One region of the Rahnella sp. EDr1-12 genome, then DNA from elsewhere that is predicted to be linked to it. Evidence: predicted binding sites of a transcription regulator. Region 1 holds the regulator's gene; each other region holds the start of a gene.
What was found. Region 1 encodes PurR, which represses purine synthesis genes. Its sites were predicted from a motif close to CANGCAAACGTTTGCNTG; they were not measured.

Region 1 (4,613 bases):
TACTCTGACATCTCTGATGTTTAACCTAACCACCTATGGTAACGAAGCTATGCGCTTACTGTTCACGCTTTTTGTGCTGCTCTTTACCCAGCTGTTTCTGAATATTGCTCATGCGTCACCGCAGAGTCGTGTTTCTGCCGATCAGCGAAAGAGTCATGTTAATCAGGTTGCCCCTGAGGAACGTCGAAAGCGAAAAACGGTTGCAGCGAAAACCACTAAAAAAACCAAAGTGGCACCGGTGAAAGAACAACAGAGTCAGGAAAAAAATGCCAGGAAGAGAGTCAAAAGCACCGAACTGGTGACGCGAAAGGCCTCTTCTGTCAAAACAGTGAAAACGACGCGAGCTGAAAGTAAGGCCGAGAGTAAGAAAGAAAAATCACTCAAAACCACCAGAGCTGAAACCAAAGCAGATAAGAAAAGTAAAACCCGGGCTTTGGCGAAAAACGCCACTGTAAAGACCAGCAAGAAAGAAGCGTATGGCCGACACCGAAAAGGCAAGAAATTAGCCGAAGAAGACAGCAAGCCCATTACGTTAAGCGCAACCCACAAGAAACGTTATCAGCATGCTCAGCAAACGGCGATGACCAAGCTGATGCACCAGGTCGGCAAACCTTATCGCTGGGGTGGAACCTCCCCCAATACCGGTTTCGATTGCAGTGGTTTAGTGTATTACGCGTATAAAGATCTGATTCGTATCAAAATGCCACGCACTGCCAACGAGATGTACCACCTGCGCGATGCCGCACCGGTGAAACGCGGTGAACTGGAGTCCGGCGATCTGGTCTTCTTTAGAATTAATAACCGTGGTGCCGCGGACCATGTCGGGGTATACGTAGGTAACGGCAAGTTTATTCAGTCTCCGCGTACCGGTGAAGACATCAAAATTACCTCACTGGGCGACGATTACTGGCAAGATCATTATGTAGGTGCACGTCGGGTAATGACCCCGAAAACGATCCGATAATAAGCAGTTCGTTAAATTTGAAGTTCCGCTAATCATCACTGAATAGCATTTAACGAAGCGTTTGTGCAGGGAAGAATGTCGGCGAAAAGGTCAGTGTGCAAAATTGAAAAGGGCGATCCCTGTATCAGGGTTCGCCCTTTTTGTTGCCCGATGACAGAGCTTTTAGTTCATCACTGCGGTGAAGCTGAAAGCGATAATCATAAGCAACGCGCAAACGGTGGTAATCAACGACAATTTCAGATTACTGTCCATAAAACCCCCTTACGGATCAATTGTGGCGTTTCATTAAGCCACATAAAATGTGTGCCAACGCATTTTCTCATACTTCATCGCTAAAATCCCGCGTTGATTCATGCGCGATATTCCACAATAACACTTCCACTTTGCTGCATTATAAGAGAAAATTGTCGGTTACCACGCCTGTGTGCCGGTCGATTTCACCCGAGAGCGTTTTGCGCCTCACTCTGACGAATCCACCCAACGATTTCACTGCCTTTTTAAAAGTCCGCAGTGAAATCCACGCAAGCAAACGATTAACATAATGCTAACGTGCTGAAACACGTGAGTTCAGGAGTCATTGTTTACATGGCAACGATTAAAGATGTCGCTAAGCGCGCTGGCGTTTCCACCACAACCGTGTCGCACGTCATCAATAAAACACGTTTCGTCGCCGAAGACACCAAAACCGCGGTTCTGCTGGCTATTAAAGAGCTTCACTACTCGCCAAGCGCCGTTGCGCGCAGCCTTAAGGTCAATAACACCAAAACCATTGGCCTGCTGGCGACCTCAAGTGAAGCGCCCTACTTTGCCGAAGTCATTGAAGCCGTTGAAAACAGCTGTTTCTCCAAAGGCTACACGCTGATTTTGTGTAACTCGCATAATAATCTGGAGAAACAACAGGCCTATCTGCAAATGCTGGCGCAAAAACGCGTCGACGGCTTGCTGGTAATGTGCGCGGAATATCCGGATGAACTGCTGAATATGCTGGAAGAATACCGCTCCATTCCGATGGTCGTCATGGACTGGGGCGAGGCGCGCAAAAACTTCACTGACAGCATTATCGATAACGCCTTTGAAGGCGGTTATATGGCCGGTCGTTATCTGATTGAACGCGGGCATCGTGATATTGGCGTGATCCCAGGGCAACTGGCGCGTAATACCGGTGGCGGTCGTTTCCAGGGTTTCGTCAAGGCGCTGAACGAAGCCAACATTCCTCTGCGCGAAGAGTGGGTGGTTCAGGGTGATTTCGAACCGGAATCGGGTTATCAGGCGATGCACAAAATCCTGATGCAGAAACAGCGCCCTACCGCTGTTTTCTGTGGCGGTGATGTGATGGCGATGGGGGCTATCTGTGCGGCAGATGAGCTCGGTTTACGCGTACCGCAGGATATTTCGGTGATCGGATATGACAATGTGCGAAATGCGCGTTACTTCTCTCCGGCATTAACCACTGTGCATCAGCCGAAAGAGCGTCTGGGCGAAATGGCGTTTACCATGCTGCTGGACAGAATTATCAGCAAACGCGAAGAATCACAGACCATTGAGGTCCATCCCAAACTGGTCGAGCGCCGGTCAGTAGCCGACGGCCCTTTCCGCGATTATCGCCGTTAACAAAAATCTGACGCCTGCCTGTGCAGGCGTTTTTTCTCGTCCCGATCAATACTGGCTTCCGGTATCAGCAGCGTTTAAGCAGCGACGATGAGGGTATTAACTCCTGGCAGGCCAATGCGGGGGTAAGAGTTACGTTCTGACCAAACATTTATCACACCAGCCAACATCCGCCTCACATAGAGGTGGATGTTTTTTTTCTAATCCCGTAACCATTCCTGATTCATCGTTTCTGTATCGCCCATGTATTCCAGCAGCCAGGCCAGCGAAGGAGAGGAATTACTCTGATCCCACGTCAGGCAACACGGGCTGTCAGGGAACGTATTCTCCAGCGCCAGAACCTGTAATTTTTGCTGTTCAATCTGATGACTCACGCGATGAACCGGCATCATCCCTACGCATAAACCTTCGCTCAGACATTCCAGCGCACAAGTCCAGTCAGGCACGACCAGGCGCCGCTGATTATCCAGCGTCCAGGTATCACGCTTGGGTAAGGTGCGCGAAGTATCCTCCAGACACAGCGCCGGATAAGGCCGCAGTTGGTCATCGTTCAGTGCGCCGGAAAGTTGCGCAAGCGGATGCTGAGGGCTGACGACACAGTGCCAGTCCATAAAACCCATATCGCGAAAACTGAAACGCCCGCCCACCGGCACCGCCCGCGTCGCGCCAATTGCCACGTCTGCGCGGCCATCGACCAGCGCATCCCAGACGCCGTTAAATACTTCGGAATGAATGATAAGTTCCGTATCGGGGAAATGACGGTAGAAATCGAGCACCAGCCGCCGCGTTCTGGCGGGTTTCACAATTCGGTCTACCGCCACCCGCAACTCGCCACGCCAGCCGTTTGCAACCTGCTGGCACTGCCGACGCGTAGCTATCATTTTTTTTGTCAGAATCCGTGCTTCATCAACGAAAACTTTTCCGGCAGGCGTCAGCACCACGTCACGGTGACGCCGTTCAAACAAAGGAACAGCCAGCCAGTTCTCCAGCTGACGAACGGTATAGCTGATGGCAGAAGGCACACGGTGAAGATCCTGCGCTGCTGCGCTGAAACTACCGGTACGTGCTACCGCATCAACTACTTCAAGGGCGTATTCTGACCACATCACTTAGCCTTCAATATTTTTCACAGCAGATTGCAAATATTAGCGTTTCACAAGACTGTTATCAAAGCGTTAAACTCTGCATCCCAACTGTTTTCTGCATCACATCATCTGCAATACATAAATTAACGAGACAAAAATGAAACCCTCCTTTGGATTTATGCTCTATCTCGCCGGATTGAGCATGCTCGGCTTTTTAGCCACAGATATGTATCTTCCCGCCTTCAGCGCGATGCAAATCAGCCTGATGACCAGTCCGGGCATGATCAGCGCCAGCCTGAGTATTTTCCTCGGCGGTTTCGCGATCGGGCAACTGCTCTGGGGCCCTCTCTCCGACCGCATTGGCCGTAAACCGGTGCTGATTATCGGCCTGACGCTGTTTGCCATTGGCTGTCTGGGTATTTTGTGGGTGGAAAATGTGCGTGCGCTGCTGGCGCTGCGTTTCTTACAGGCCGTTGGTGTGTGTGCCGCCGCAGTCACATGGCAGGCGATCGTCGTTGACCGTTTCTCCCCGGATGTGGCGAAAAAAACCTTCGCCAGCATCATGCCGCTGGTCGCACTCTCGCCGGCTCTGGCACCGCTGCTCGGCGCATGGGTACTGAATCACTTTGACTGGGAAGCGATTTTCGCTCTGCTGACGGGGGTTACGGTGATCCTCCTTATCACCACGTTGACCTTGCGTGATAAAAAGCACGCAGAACATCCGCCCGAAAATAAAGCCGGTTTTGGTACTTTGCTCACTTCCCGTATTTACACAGGTAATGTGATGATTTACGCCGCCTGCTCTGCGGGTTTTTTCGCATGGCTGACCGGTTCACCGTTCATTTTGAGTGATATGGGTTACACACCGGCGGTTATTGGCCTGAGCTACGTACCGCAGACAATCGCGTTCCTGCTGGGGGGTTTTGGTTGCCGGTTAATGATCAGCAAAATGGATG
Region 2 (4,613 bases), on a different contig from region 1:
GAGACAATAAAAAGCGGCAGGGGTTCCAGACTCCCTGCCGCGGTGACATTCATCTTAATGTCGGTTATGACTTTTCGTGAGGGAAAACCAGATTCAGAACAATCGCCGTAATCCCGCCTGCGGCAATCCCGGAGGACAACAGCGTCTTAATCCAGTCTGGTGCAAACTGCAGGATCAGCGGCTGCTGAGAAACGCCCATGCCGACGGCCAGAGACAGCGCCATGATCATGATCGCGCGGCGGTTCAGGCGTTCACGAGACACTATGCGTACCCCGGACGCGGCAATGGTGCCAAACATCACGATAGTCGCGCCACCCAGAACCGGCTCTGGAATGTGTTGTACGAATCCGGCGACCGCAGGGAAAAGCCCCAGTACGATCAGCATCAGCGCCACCACAAAACCTACGTAACGGCTGGCAACGCCGGTCAGCTGAATCACGCCATTGTTTTGTCCGAAACAGGAATTCGGGAATGTATTAAATACCGCCGAAAGCATCGAGTTCAGACCGTTTGCCAGTACGCCGCCCTTAATTCGTTTCATGTACAGCGGTCCGCTGACCGGCTGCTCTGACACGTCAGATGTGGCAGTGATATCCCCGATGGTTTCCAGCGACGTGACCATAAAGATTAGCATCAGCGGGATCAGCAGATTCCAGTCAATTCCCAGTCCGTAGTACAGCGGCGTCGGGAAGGTGATCCAGCTGGTTTGCGTCGCTGGCGCAACAGTCGGCAGCATTCCCATCATCCACGCCGCCAGATAGCCCACCGCCATCGCGATGACCAGTGAAGCGACCCGCAGGTACGGGTTACGCTGGCGGTTCAGCAGAATAATGACCACCAGAACAACCGCAGCCAGCATCAGATTTTTCGGTGCGCCAAAGGTGTGGTCGCTCATTGCGGCGTATCCGCCACCAATCGAGGTCAGCCCCACCTGAATTAACGACAGACCGATAATCATCACCACAATCCCGGAAACCAGCGGGGTGATCACACGGCGCGCCAGATGCAGGAAGCGGGACAGAATGATCTCAGTACAGGACGCCAGCATCAGCGTACCGAACAGAGCGGCCATCATGGTCGGCACATCCGCGCCACCATTTTTCAGCGCCAGTCCACCCATAATCAACGGAGACACAAAGTTAAAACTTGTTCCCTGAATCGAGAGTAAGCCCGAACCCACCGGCCCCCAGGTTTTAATCTGCAAAATGGACGCCAGACCAGAGGCAAACAGCGACATGCTGATGATGTGCTGGGTGTCCTGCGCGGGTAATCCCAGCGCCTGGCAAATCAATAATGCCGGAGTAATGACCGCAACAAACATCGCCAGCAAATGCTGGCAGGCGGCAAATAGTGTCTGCGGGAGCGGCGGCCGGTCTTCGAGCCGGTAAATCAGTTCACTTTTGGGCGGGCGGGAGAGTTCAGGTTGCTGTGTTTCTTGTTCTGAGGTTTGCGTACTCATGTTGTGGCATTCCAATAAGCGGCAAAGCGGGCATTTTTATTGAAAATGACCACAAAAGCAATCGTTTGCTTATGGCAATTTAAAACCATGTATTTGAGTTAAGTTGGCTTATATGCGCTGTTTTTCTTGCCTGATGCCGGTTTTATGACTTCTAATTCAGTTTCTGGGAAAAAAGAAATTACTGATATTCATATAATTAGATGATTTTATTGGATTTAATACAAAATGGAGTTCTTTAATGATTCAGCTCGATACCTACGGCACGCTGGTGGCTGCCACGCTGGTTCTCCTTTTAGGACGCAAATGCGTCCAGTCGGTCAAACTTCTCAAGAAATACACCATTCCTGAACCCGTTGCGGGCGGTTTACTGGTTGCCGTGATGCTCCTGCTAGCCAACCGGGTCATGGGCTGGGAAATCGGATTTAATATCTCGTTAAAAGAACCCCTGATGCTGGCATTTTTCGCGACCATCGGCCTTAACGCCAATCTGGCCAGCCTCCGTTCAGGGGGGAAGAACCTGATGCTGCTGATATTTGTTGTCGTCGGATTGCTGTTGCTGCAGAACGTCATCGGCATAGGAATGGCAAAAATGCTGGGTATGGACCCGCTGATGGGCCTTCTGGCCGGTTCTATCACGCTTTCCGGCGGACATGGCACCGGCGCTGCCTGGAGCAAGGTTTTCGTCGAACGCTATGGTTTCGAAAGCGCGACCGAAGTGGCAATGGCCTGCGCGACCTTCGGATTGGTGCTCGGCGGTATTATTGGCGGGCCGGTTGCCCGCTATCTGGTCAGTCACTCTTCCACACCGAACGGTTCTCAGGATGACGCGGCCGATCCCAGCGCATTTGAAAAACCGTCCATTGGCCGCATGATCACGCCACTGGTGCTGGTGGAAACTATCGCGCTGATTGCCATCTGCCTTACCGCTGGCAGCCATATTTCGTTATTGCTGCAGGGGTCTGCCTTTGAAATCCCGACCTTTGTTTGCGTCCTGTTTGTCGGCGTGATCCTCAGCAATCTTCTGGCGTGGCTGGGTTTTTATCGCGTCTTCGATCGTGCAGTGTCCGTGCTCGGTAATGTCAGTTTGTCGTTGTTCCTGGCAATGGCCCTGATGAGCCTGAAACTGTGGGAAATGGCGTCGCTGGCGTTACCGATGATGGCAATTCTGCTGGTGCAAACTGTTGCGATGGCGCTTTACGCCATTTTTGTCACTTACCGGGTCATGGGCAAAAATTATGATGCCGCCGTTCTGGCGGCAGGGCATTGTGGGTTTGGCCTGGGCGCCACGCCGACGGCGATTGCCAATATGCAGGCAATCACTAATCAGTTTGGCCCTTCGCACCTGGCTTTTCTGGTTGTCCCTATGGTGGGGGCGTTCTTCCTGGATATCGCCAATGCCATCGTCATTAAGCTGTTCCTGATGTTGCCTGTCTTCCCGGCGATTCTGTAAAAAAATAAGGGCGCAGAAACGACTGTTTCCGCGCCCATCTTCTCTTTTCAACGTGGCTTAATTCAGGGCGTCTGCCTGCTCCGTATAGACTTTTTCCTCTTCCGCGGCTTTCTCCTGCGTCAGTAACTGCTTCTCGTAGACTTTAAAGAATGGATAGTAAATCACCATGGAAAGCGCCATCAGCATGATGACCAGAATTGAAACTTTGAAATCCCAGCCCATCGCCCACGCCGCACCAATCGGTGCCGGAGATGTCCAGGGAACCAGAGACATCATGTGCGGCAGAAGGTTGGTTGAAACAGCCAGATAGGCGACCACGGCATTGATCATCGGCGCCAGAAGGAAAGGAATGAAAAATACCGGATTCATGACGATCGGCGTGCCGAAGATCACCGGTTCATTAATGTTGAAACAGCTGGGAACCAGGCTCAGTTTCCCCATGGTGCGCAAATGCGCTGATTTACTGCGGCAGAACAGTAACACCAGCCCCATCGTTGCGCCGGAGCCACCAATGACGATCAGAAAATTCCAGAATGCCTCGGTCATAATATGTGTCATCGGCAATCCGGCGGCCAGAGCGGTCTGATTGAGGCCGAGATTGGTTAACCAGAAAGCCTGTAACATGCCCGAAACAATCGCAGAACCGTGGATTCCAGCAAACCATAGCAAATGACAAATCAGCACCGCGAGAAGCACGGCAGGCAGGGAGTCAGCGGCAGAAATCAGAGGTTCGAACAGTGCCATAATCGCCTGTGGCAGCAACATATCAAACCCGGACTGCACCAGTAAGCTGATGGGGAAAAGCGTAATCACGACGGCAATAATGGGGATTAACAGATCAAACGAATGCTTGATGTTCGAGGGAACCTGCTCGGGCAGCCGTATGCCGATATTGTATTTTTTCAGCAACCGCGTCAGTTCGGTAACGTAAATGGCCACCAGTATCGCGGTGAAAATCCCCACGCCGCCCAGAGCTACCGTTGACATCTTTTCATCGACCTGTGGCGCCGCCACCAGCAGGAAAGACATGAGCGACAACATGGCCGTCATAAACGGGTCCAGTTTGTAGCTTCTCGCCAGATTGTAAGCAATGGAGGCGGCGATGTAGATCGACATGATGCCCATGGTCATATTGAACGGCGTGAGTATCTGAACTTCATATTTCGCTGACAACGCCAGCCAGCTGCGGGCGAACCCCCATGATGATTCCGGCGAAAAAGGAGGATGCACGAAAACGAGTAAAAACGATCCGACAATCATAAACGGCATTGCTGAAATAAAGCCGTCACGCACGGCCATAACGTGCCGCTGAGAAGATAACCGGGCCGCGAACGGACTGATTTTTTGTTCTATAAACTGAAAGAGTGACTGACTGATGCTCATAATGATAATGGCCTTATGATGAAGAAATCACACAGGGTTGCCTTAATTATCATCAGTGTAGATGCGGGGTATGAAACCGGTTACCGACTTTGTGCCAGTCTGTGAAGGTCATCAAATAACCCGTGAAGAAAGAGAGTGCGGGCCGTTTTGAACAAAACCCGGAGGAATGTATTCTTCGAAAACATCATTTTTAATTATGTTTTCTGAGGGGAAAGTCAGGCGTTGGTGTAACGAACGCGCTCCGGCAGCCAGCGTTCAATCAGTGCTTTAGCATGGTCGGGGAATTGCTGCTGGAGATAGCGCGCGATGCGCTGCACATCC
Region 3 (4,613 bases), 610 kb from region 1:
CACCGCCGAAGCGATTTCACTGACGCAACGTTTTGAAAAGAGTGGCGTTGTGGGCTGTCTGACAGTCACCCCATATTACAATCGTCCGACTCAGGAAGGTCTGTTTCAGCACTTTAAAGCCATCGCTGAAAACACCTCTCTGCCACAAATTCTCTACAACGTGCCTTCACGTACCGGCTGCGATATGTTGCCGCCGACCATCGCGCGTTTAGCCAAATTAAAGAATATTGTTGCTGTTAAAGAAGCAACAGGGAACTTAAGTCGTGTTAGTCAGATCCAAGTGCTGGTTGATGATGAAGATTTCATTCTGCTGAGCGGCGATGACGCCAGCGGTCTGGACTTTATGCAACTCGGTGGCAAAGGGGTGATTTCTGTGACGGCCAACGTGGCTGCGCGTGAAATGGCTCAACTTTGTGAACTGGCGGCATGTGGCAACTTTGCCGAAGCGCGTCGCCTGAATCAGCGCCTGATGCCGTTGCATCAGAATTTGTTTGTAGAAGCAAACCCAATCCCGGTGAAATGGGCCTGTAAGGCACTGGGGTTGATGGCAACAGATACTCTGCGTCTGCCTATGACGCCGTTAACAGATGCTGCCCGTCCGGTCGTGGAACACGCATTAAAAAGCGCCGGTTTGCTGTAACTCTTAGGAAGATTTGATGGCCTCTTTATTTGACAAGAATAGTTTCCAGATGACCCGATTGCAGAAATCAGCCGTAGCGAAAGTGGTTGGGGTTTCCCTGATCATGCTGCTGGCGGCCTGTTCAAGCGACCAGCGCTACAAGCGCCAGGTGAGCGGCGATGAATCCTATCTGGATGCACCCGCCCTGCATGAGCTGAAAGCCCCTGCCGGGATGATTCTGCCTGTACAGAACGGAACGTACGATGTTCAGGCCGGTGCAATGCAAGGTGCGGTGGGCAAACAGCTCGACATCCGTCCACCGATGCAGCCTCTGGCCTTGCTGAACGGTTCACAAACGCAATTCTCCGGCGACAGCAGTACCGTGCTGCTGGAAAACACTGCTCAGAACCGTGATTTGTGGAACAACGTGGTTAAAGCCGTTCAGCAAAACAATTACACCATCGCTAACCGTGATGATGCTAACCAGACGCTGACCACAGATTTCGTTAACTGGAATCGTGCAGATGAAGACTTCCAGTATCAGGGCCGTTATCAGATCAGCGTGAAACAGCAGAGCTACCAGTTAGCCCTGACCGTGAAAACGCTTGAACTGAAACAGCAGGATAAAGCGGTCACCACATCGGCTGAAATCCAGCGTTATAACAGCCAGATGATGAACTCCATCACCGCAAATCTGGATAAAGTGCAGCAGGATACGCAAGCCCGTCTCGATAATCGTCGCGTTGGCGAGATCGACGTGCAAAGCGGCGCAGACGATACCGGCCTGCCGGTGCTGATCGTGCGTACCAGTTATGGCGTGGTGTGGGATCGCTTGCCGAATGCCCTGGCGAAAGCCGGCATGAAAGTGACCGACAGCAGCCGTCCGCAGGGCACAATATCCGTCACCTACAAACCGTTGAATGACGATGCGTGGCAGACATTGGGTGCGAAAGATCCGGGTCTGTCCTCCGGTGATTACAAACTTCAGGTTGGCGACCTCGACAACCGCAGTAGCTTGCAGTTCCTTGATCCAAAAGGACATGCTCTCAGCCAGTCGCAGAACGACGCGATGGTGGCGGTCATGCAGGCCGCATTTAGCCAGAGCAGTGCAAAATAATACCAAGGGGCTTCGGCCCCTTTTTACATCTGTTTTTTCCACTGGAGTAAGTAAAGATGCAAAAGTTAGCTGAGTTGTATCGCGGCAAGGCGAAAACCGTCTACACCACAGAAAACCCGGACCTGCTGGTGCTGGAATTCCGCAACGATACGTCAGCACTGGATGGTCAGCGTATTGAGCAGTTCGACCGTAAAGGCATGGTTAACAACAAATTTAACCATTTCATCATGGCTAAGCTGGAAGAAGCCGGTATTCCGACACAAATGGAACGCCTGCTGTCTGACAACGAAGTGCTGGTGAAAAAACTGGATATGGTCCCGGTTGAATGCGTTATCCGTAACCGTGCTGCAGGATCGCTGGTAAAACGTCTGGGCATTGAAGAAGGTCTGGTACTCAATCCACCGTTGTTCGATTTGTTCCTGAAAAACGATGCGATGCATGATCCGATGATCAATGAGTCTTACTGCAAAACCTTCGGTTGGGTGAACGAAGAGCATCTGGCACGCATGAAAGAGCTGAGCTACAAAGCCAACGACGTGCTGACCAAACTGTTTGATGATGCCGGTCTGATTCTGGTCGATTTCAAACTCGAGTTCGGTTTGTTCAACGGTGAAGTCGTACTGGGTGATGAATTCTCGCCAGATGGCAGCCGCCTGTGGGATAAAGAAACCCTGAACAAGATGGATAAAGATCGCTACCGCCAGAGTCTGGGTGGCCTGATCGAAGCCTACGAAGAAGTTGCTCGCCGCATCGGTGTGAAACTGGACTGATCGTCAGTCAGTTTTCAGCCCTGACGCGCAATCGTTTACGTAGCGGGGCTGTATCAAACCGGGTGGTATTTGTGCCACCCGATTTCTTCTTACGCATTTAATTTCCCCTTTTCCCCACTGTTTTATTTCATTTAATGCCTTCTGACCTAAAATTACGTCCTTGCGCGGATGGTATTAACCGCGCGCGCTGGCTAGTCTTTATAAAAACAGTCTGGAGGTGGAGTATGCGTTGGCAAGGGCGTCGCGAAAGCGACAATGTGGAAGACAGACGCGGACAGGGATCCAACTCCGGTGGTGGTCCGGGCGGTGGCGGAATGCGTCTGCCGATCCGTGGGAAAAGTGGCATCGTGATTATTATCGTGGTGCTGGTCGCCGGTTATTACGGCATTGATCTGACACCGCTTATCGATGGCGGGCAGTCCGGTGGTGTGCAAAAGCAGACACAATCGCAATCCATCAGCCCGAAAGATGATGAGCAGGCGAAATTCACCTCGGTGATCCTCGCTTCTACGGAAGACACCTGGAAAGAAATCTTCCAGAAACAGGGGATGACTTACCGCGAACCGAAACTGGTGATGTACCGTGGCGCAACCCGCACCGGCTGCGGTACCGGCCAGTCGGTGATGGGGCCGTTCTACTGCCCGGCGGACAGCACGGTGTATATCGATCTCTCCTTCTATCAGGAATTGCAGAACAAACTGGGCGCGGGCGGTGATTTTGCACAGGGTTACGTCGTGGCGCACGAAGTCGGCCATCACGTACAAAATCTGTTGGGCATTGAACGCAAGGTGCGCGAGATGCAGCAGGGCGCATCGCAGGCGGCGGTGAATCAGCTGTCGGTGAAAATGGAACTCCAGGCTGACTGCTACGCCGGCGTCTGGGGCCATGCCATGCAGCAACAAAATGTGCTCGAAGAGGGCGATCTGAAAGAGGCGCTGGACGCCGCGCAGGCGATCGGCGATGACCGTCTGCAACAGCAAAGCCAGGGGCGCGTGGTGCCGGACAGCTTTACGCACGGCACCTCTCAGCAGCGGTATACCTGGTTCAAGCGCGGTTTCGATACCGGTAATCCCGATCAGTGCAACACCTTTGCCAGCCGCTGATTCGGTGAAATGCAGGCTATTCAGTTCTGGTCTGGCTGCAAAAACTGTTCAATAATCAATGACCGATTCAAAAGGCTCCCCGGAGCCTTTTTTACTTCCTGACAGGAAAACGCAGGGAACGCTATGGCTTTTCTCGATCCAACCCTTTTGATCTTACTGGTGTTTGCCGGGCTCGGCATTATCAGTCACAACAGCGCGGTGACTATCGCGATGTTTTTCCTGCTGACGGTACGTATCACGCCGCTGAACAACTTCTTCCCCTGGATAGAAAAATACGGCCTGACCATCGGCATTATCATCCTGACTGTCGGAGTGATGGCGCCTATTGCCAGCGGAAAAATCAGTGCCAGCACCATTGTGCATTCCTTCCTGCACTGGAAATCTATCGCCGCTATTTTGGTCGGCGTGCTGGTGTCGTGGCTGGGTGGGCGCGGTCTGACGCTGATGGGAACGCAGCCCCATCTGGTTGCCGGTTTGCTGGTCGGTACCGTACTCGGCGTCGCGCTGTTTAAAGGCGTGCCGGTCGGGCCGCTGATCGCCGCCGGTTTACTGTCGATGCTGGTAGGGAAAAGCTGACATGCCCGCCGCGTCCCTGACCTCATTACAGCATCAGATGCAGCACCAGGGGGTGCGGCGTTTACTGGTGTTTAGCGGGGAAGCGGGCTGGTGTGAAGATCAGGCCAGACATGTGTCGGCAGGCTGCGAAGGCGACTGGCTGTGGCTCAGTGATTCGCCGCCCGCCGGAGTGAACGCCTGCTCACCCTCTGCGGCCCGGACGCTGCTGGGTCAGGACGTTTTACACGGCATTTTTGATGCGCGCAGCGGGCTGGATGTCGAGGCACTGGCTGCCTTTTCCGGCACGCTGAAAGCCGGAAGCTGGCTGATTTTGCTGGTGCCGCCATGGCAGCTTTGGGTGCAACAGCCGGACAGCGACAGCCTGCGCTGGAGTGAACAGCCGCAACCGATCGCTACGCCCCGTTTTATCCATCGTTTTCAGCGTTTGC

Region 2: the regulator PurR is predicted to act here: its motif matches at 1,514-1,531, upstream of ACO0U8_RS22455 (nucleobase:cation symporter-2 family protein).
Region 3: the regulator PurR is predicted to act here: its motif matches at 2,531-2,548, upstream of ACO0U8_RS05450 (neutral zinc metallopeptidase).

The regions. Positions count from the first base shown of each region.
Region 1 is NZ_JBLZNY010000001.1:529,286-533,898, forward strand. Features, by position in the region: gene ACO0U8_RS02330 (C40 family peptidase) at 50-964, shown strand; gene ACO0U8_RS02335 (YnhF family membrane protein) at 1,127-1,216, opposite strand; gene purR (HTH-type transcriptional repressor PurR) at 1,550-2,575, shown strand; gene punR (DNA-binding transcriptional activator PunR) at 2,773-3,678, opposite strand; gene punC (purine nucleoside transporter PunC) at 3,815-4,613, shown strand, end outside.
Region 2 is NZ_JBLZNY010000009.1:21,741-26,353, forward strand. Features, by position in the region: gene ACO0U8_RS22455 (nucleobase:cation symporter-2 family protein) at 65-1,459, opposite strand; gene gltS (sodium/glutamate symporter) at 1,698-2,909, shown strand; gene ACO0U8_RS22465 (PTS sugar transporter subunit IIC) at 2,967-4,292, opposite strand; gene recG (ATP-dependent DNA helicase RecG) at 4,508-4,613, opposite strand, start outside.
Region 3 is NZ_JBLZNY010000001.1:1,141,769-1,146,381, reverse strand. Features, by position in the region: gene dapA (4-hydroxy-tetrahydrodipicolinate synthase) at 1-640, shown strand, start outside; gene bamC (outer membrane protein assembly factor BamC) at 657-1,736, shown strand; gene purC (phosphoribosylaminoimidazolesuccinocarboxamide synthase) at 1,793-2,506, shown strand; gene ACO0U8_RS05450 (neutral zinc metallopeptidase) at 2,731-3,609, shown strand; gene ACO0U8_RS05445 (DUF441 domain-containing protein) at 3,733-4,185, shown strand; gene ACO0U8_RS05440 (tRNA(Met) cytidine acetyltransferase TmcA) at 4,187-4,613, shown strand, end outside.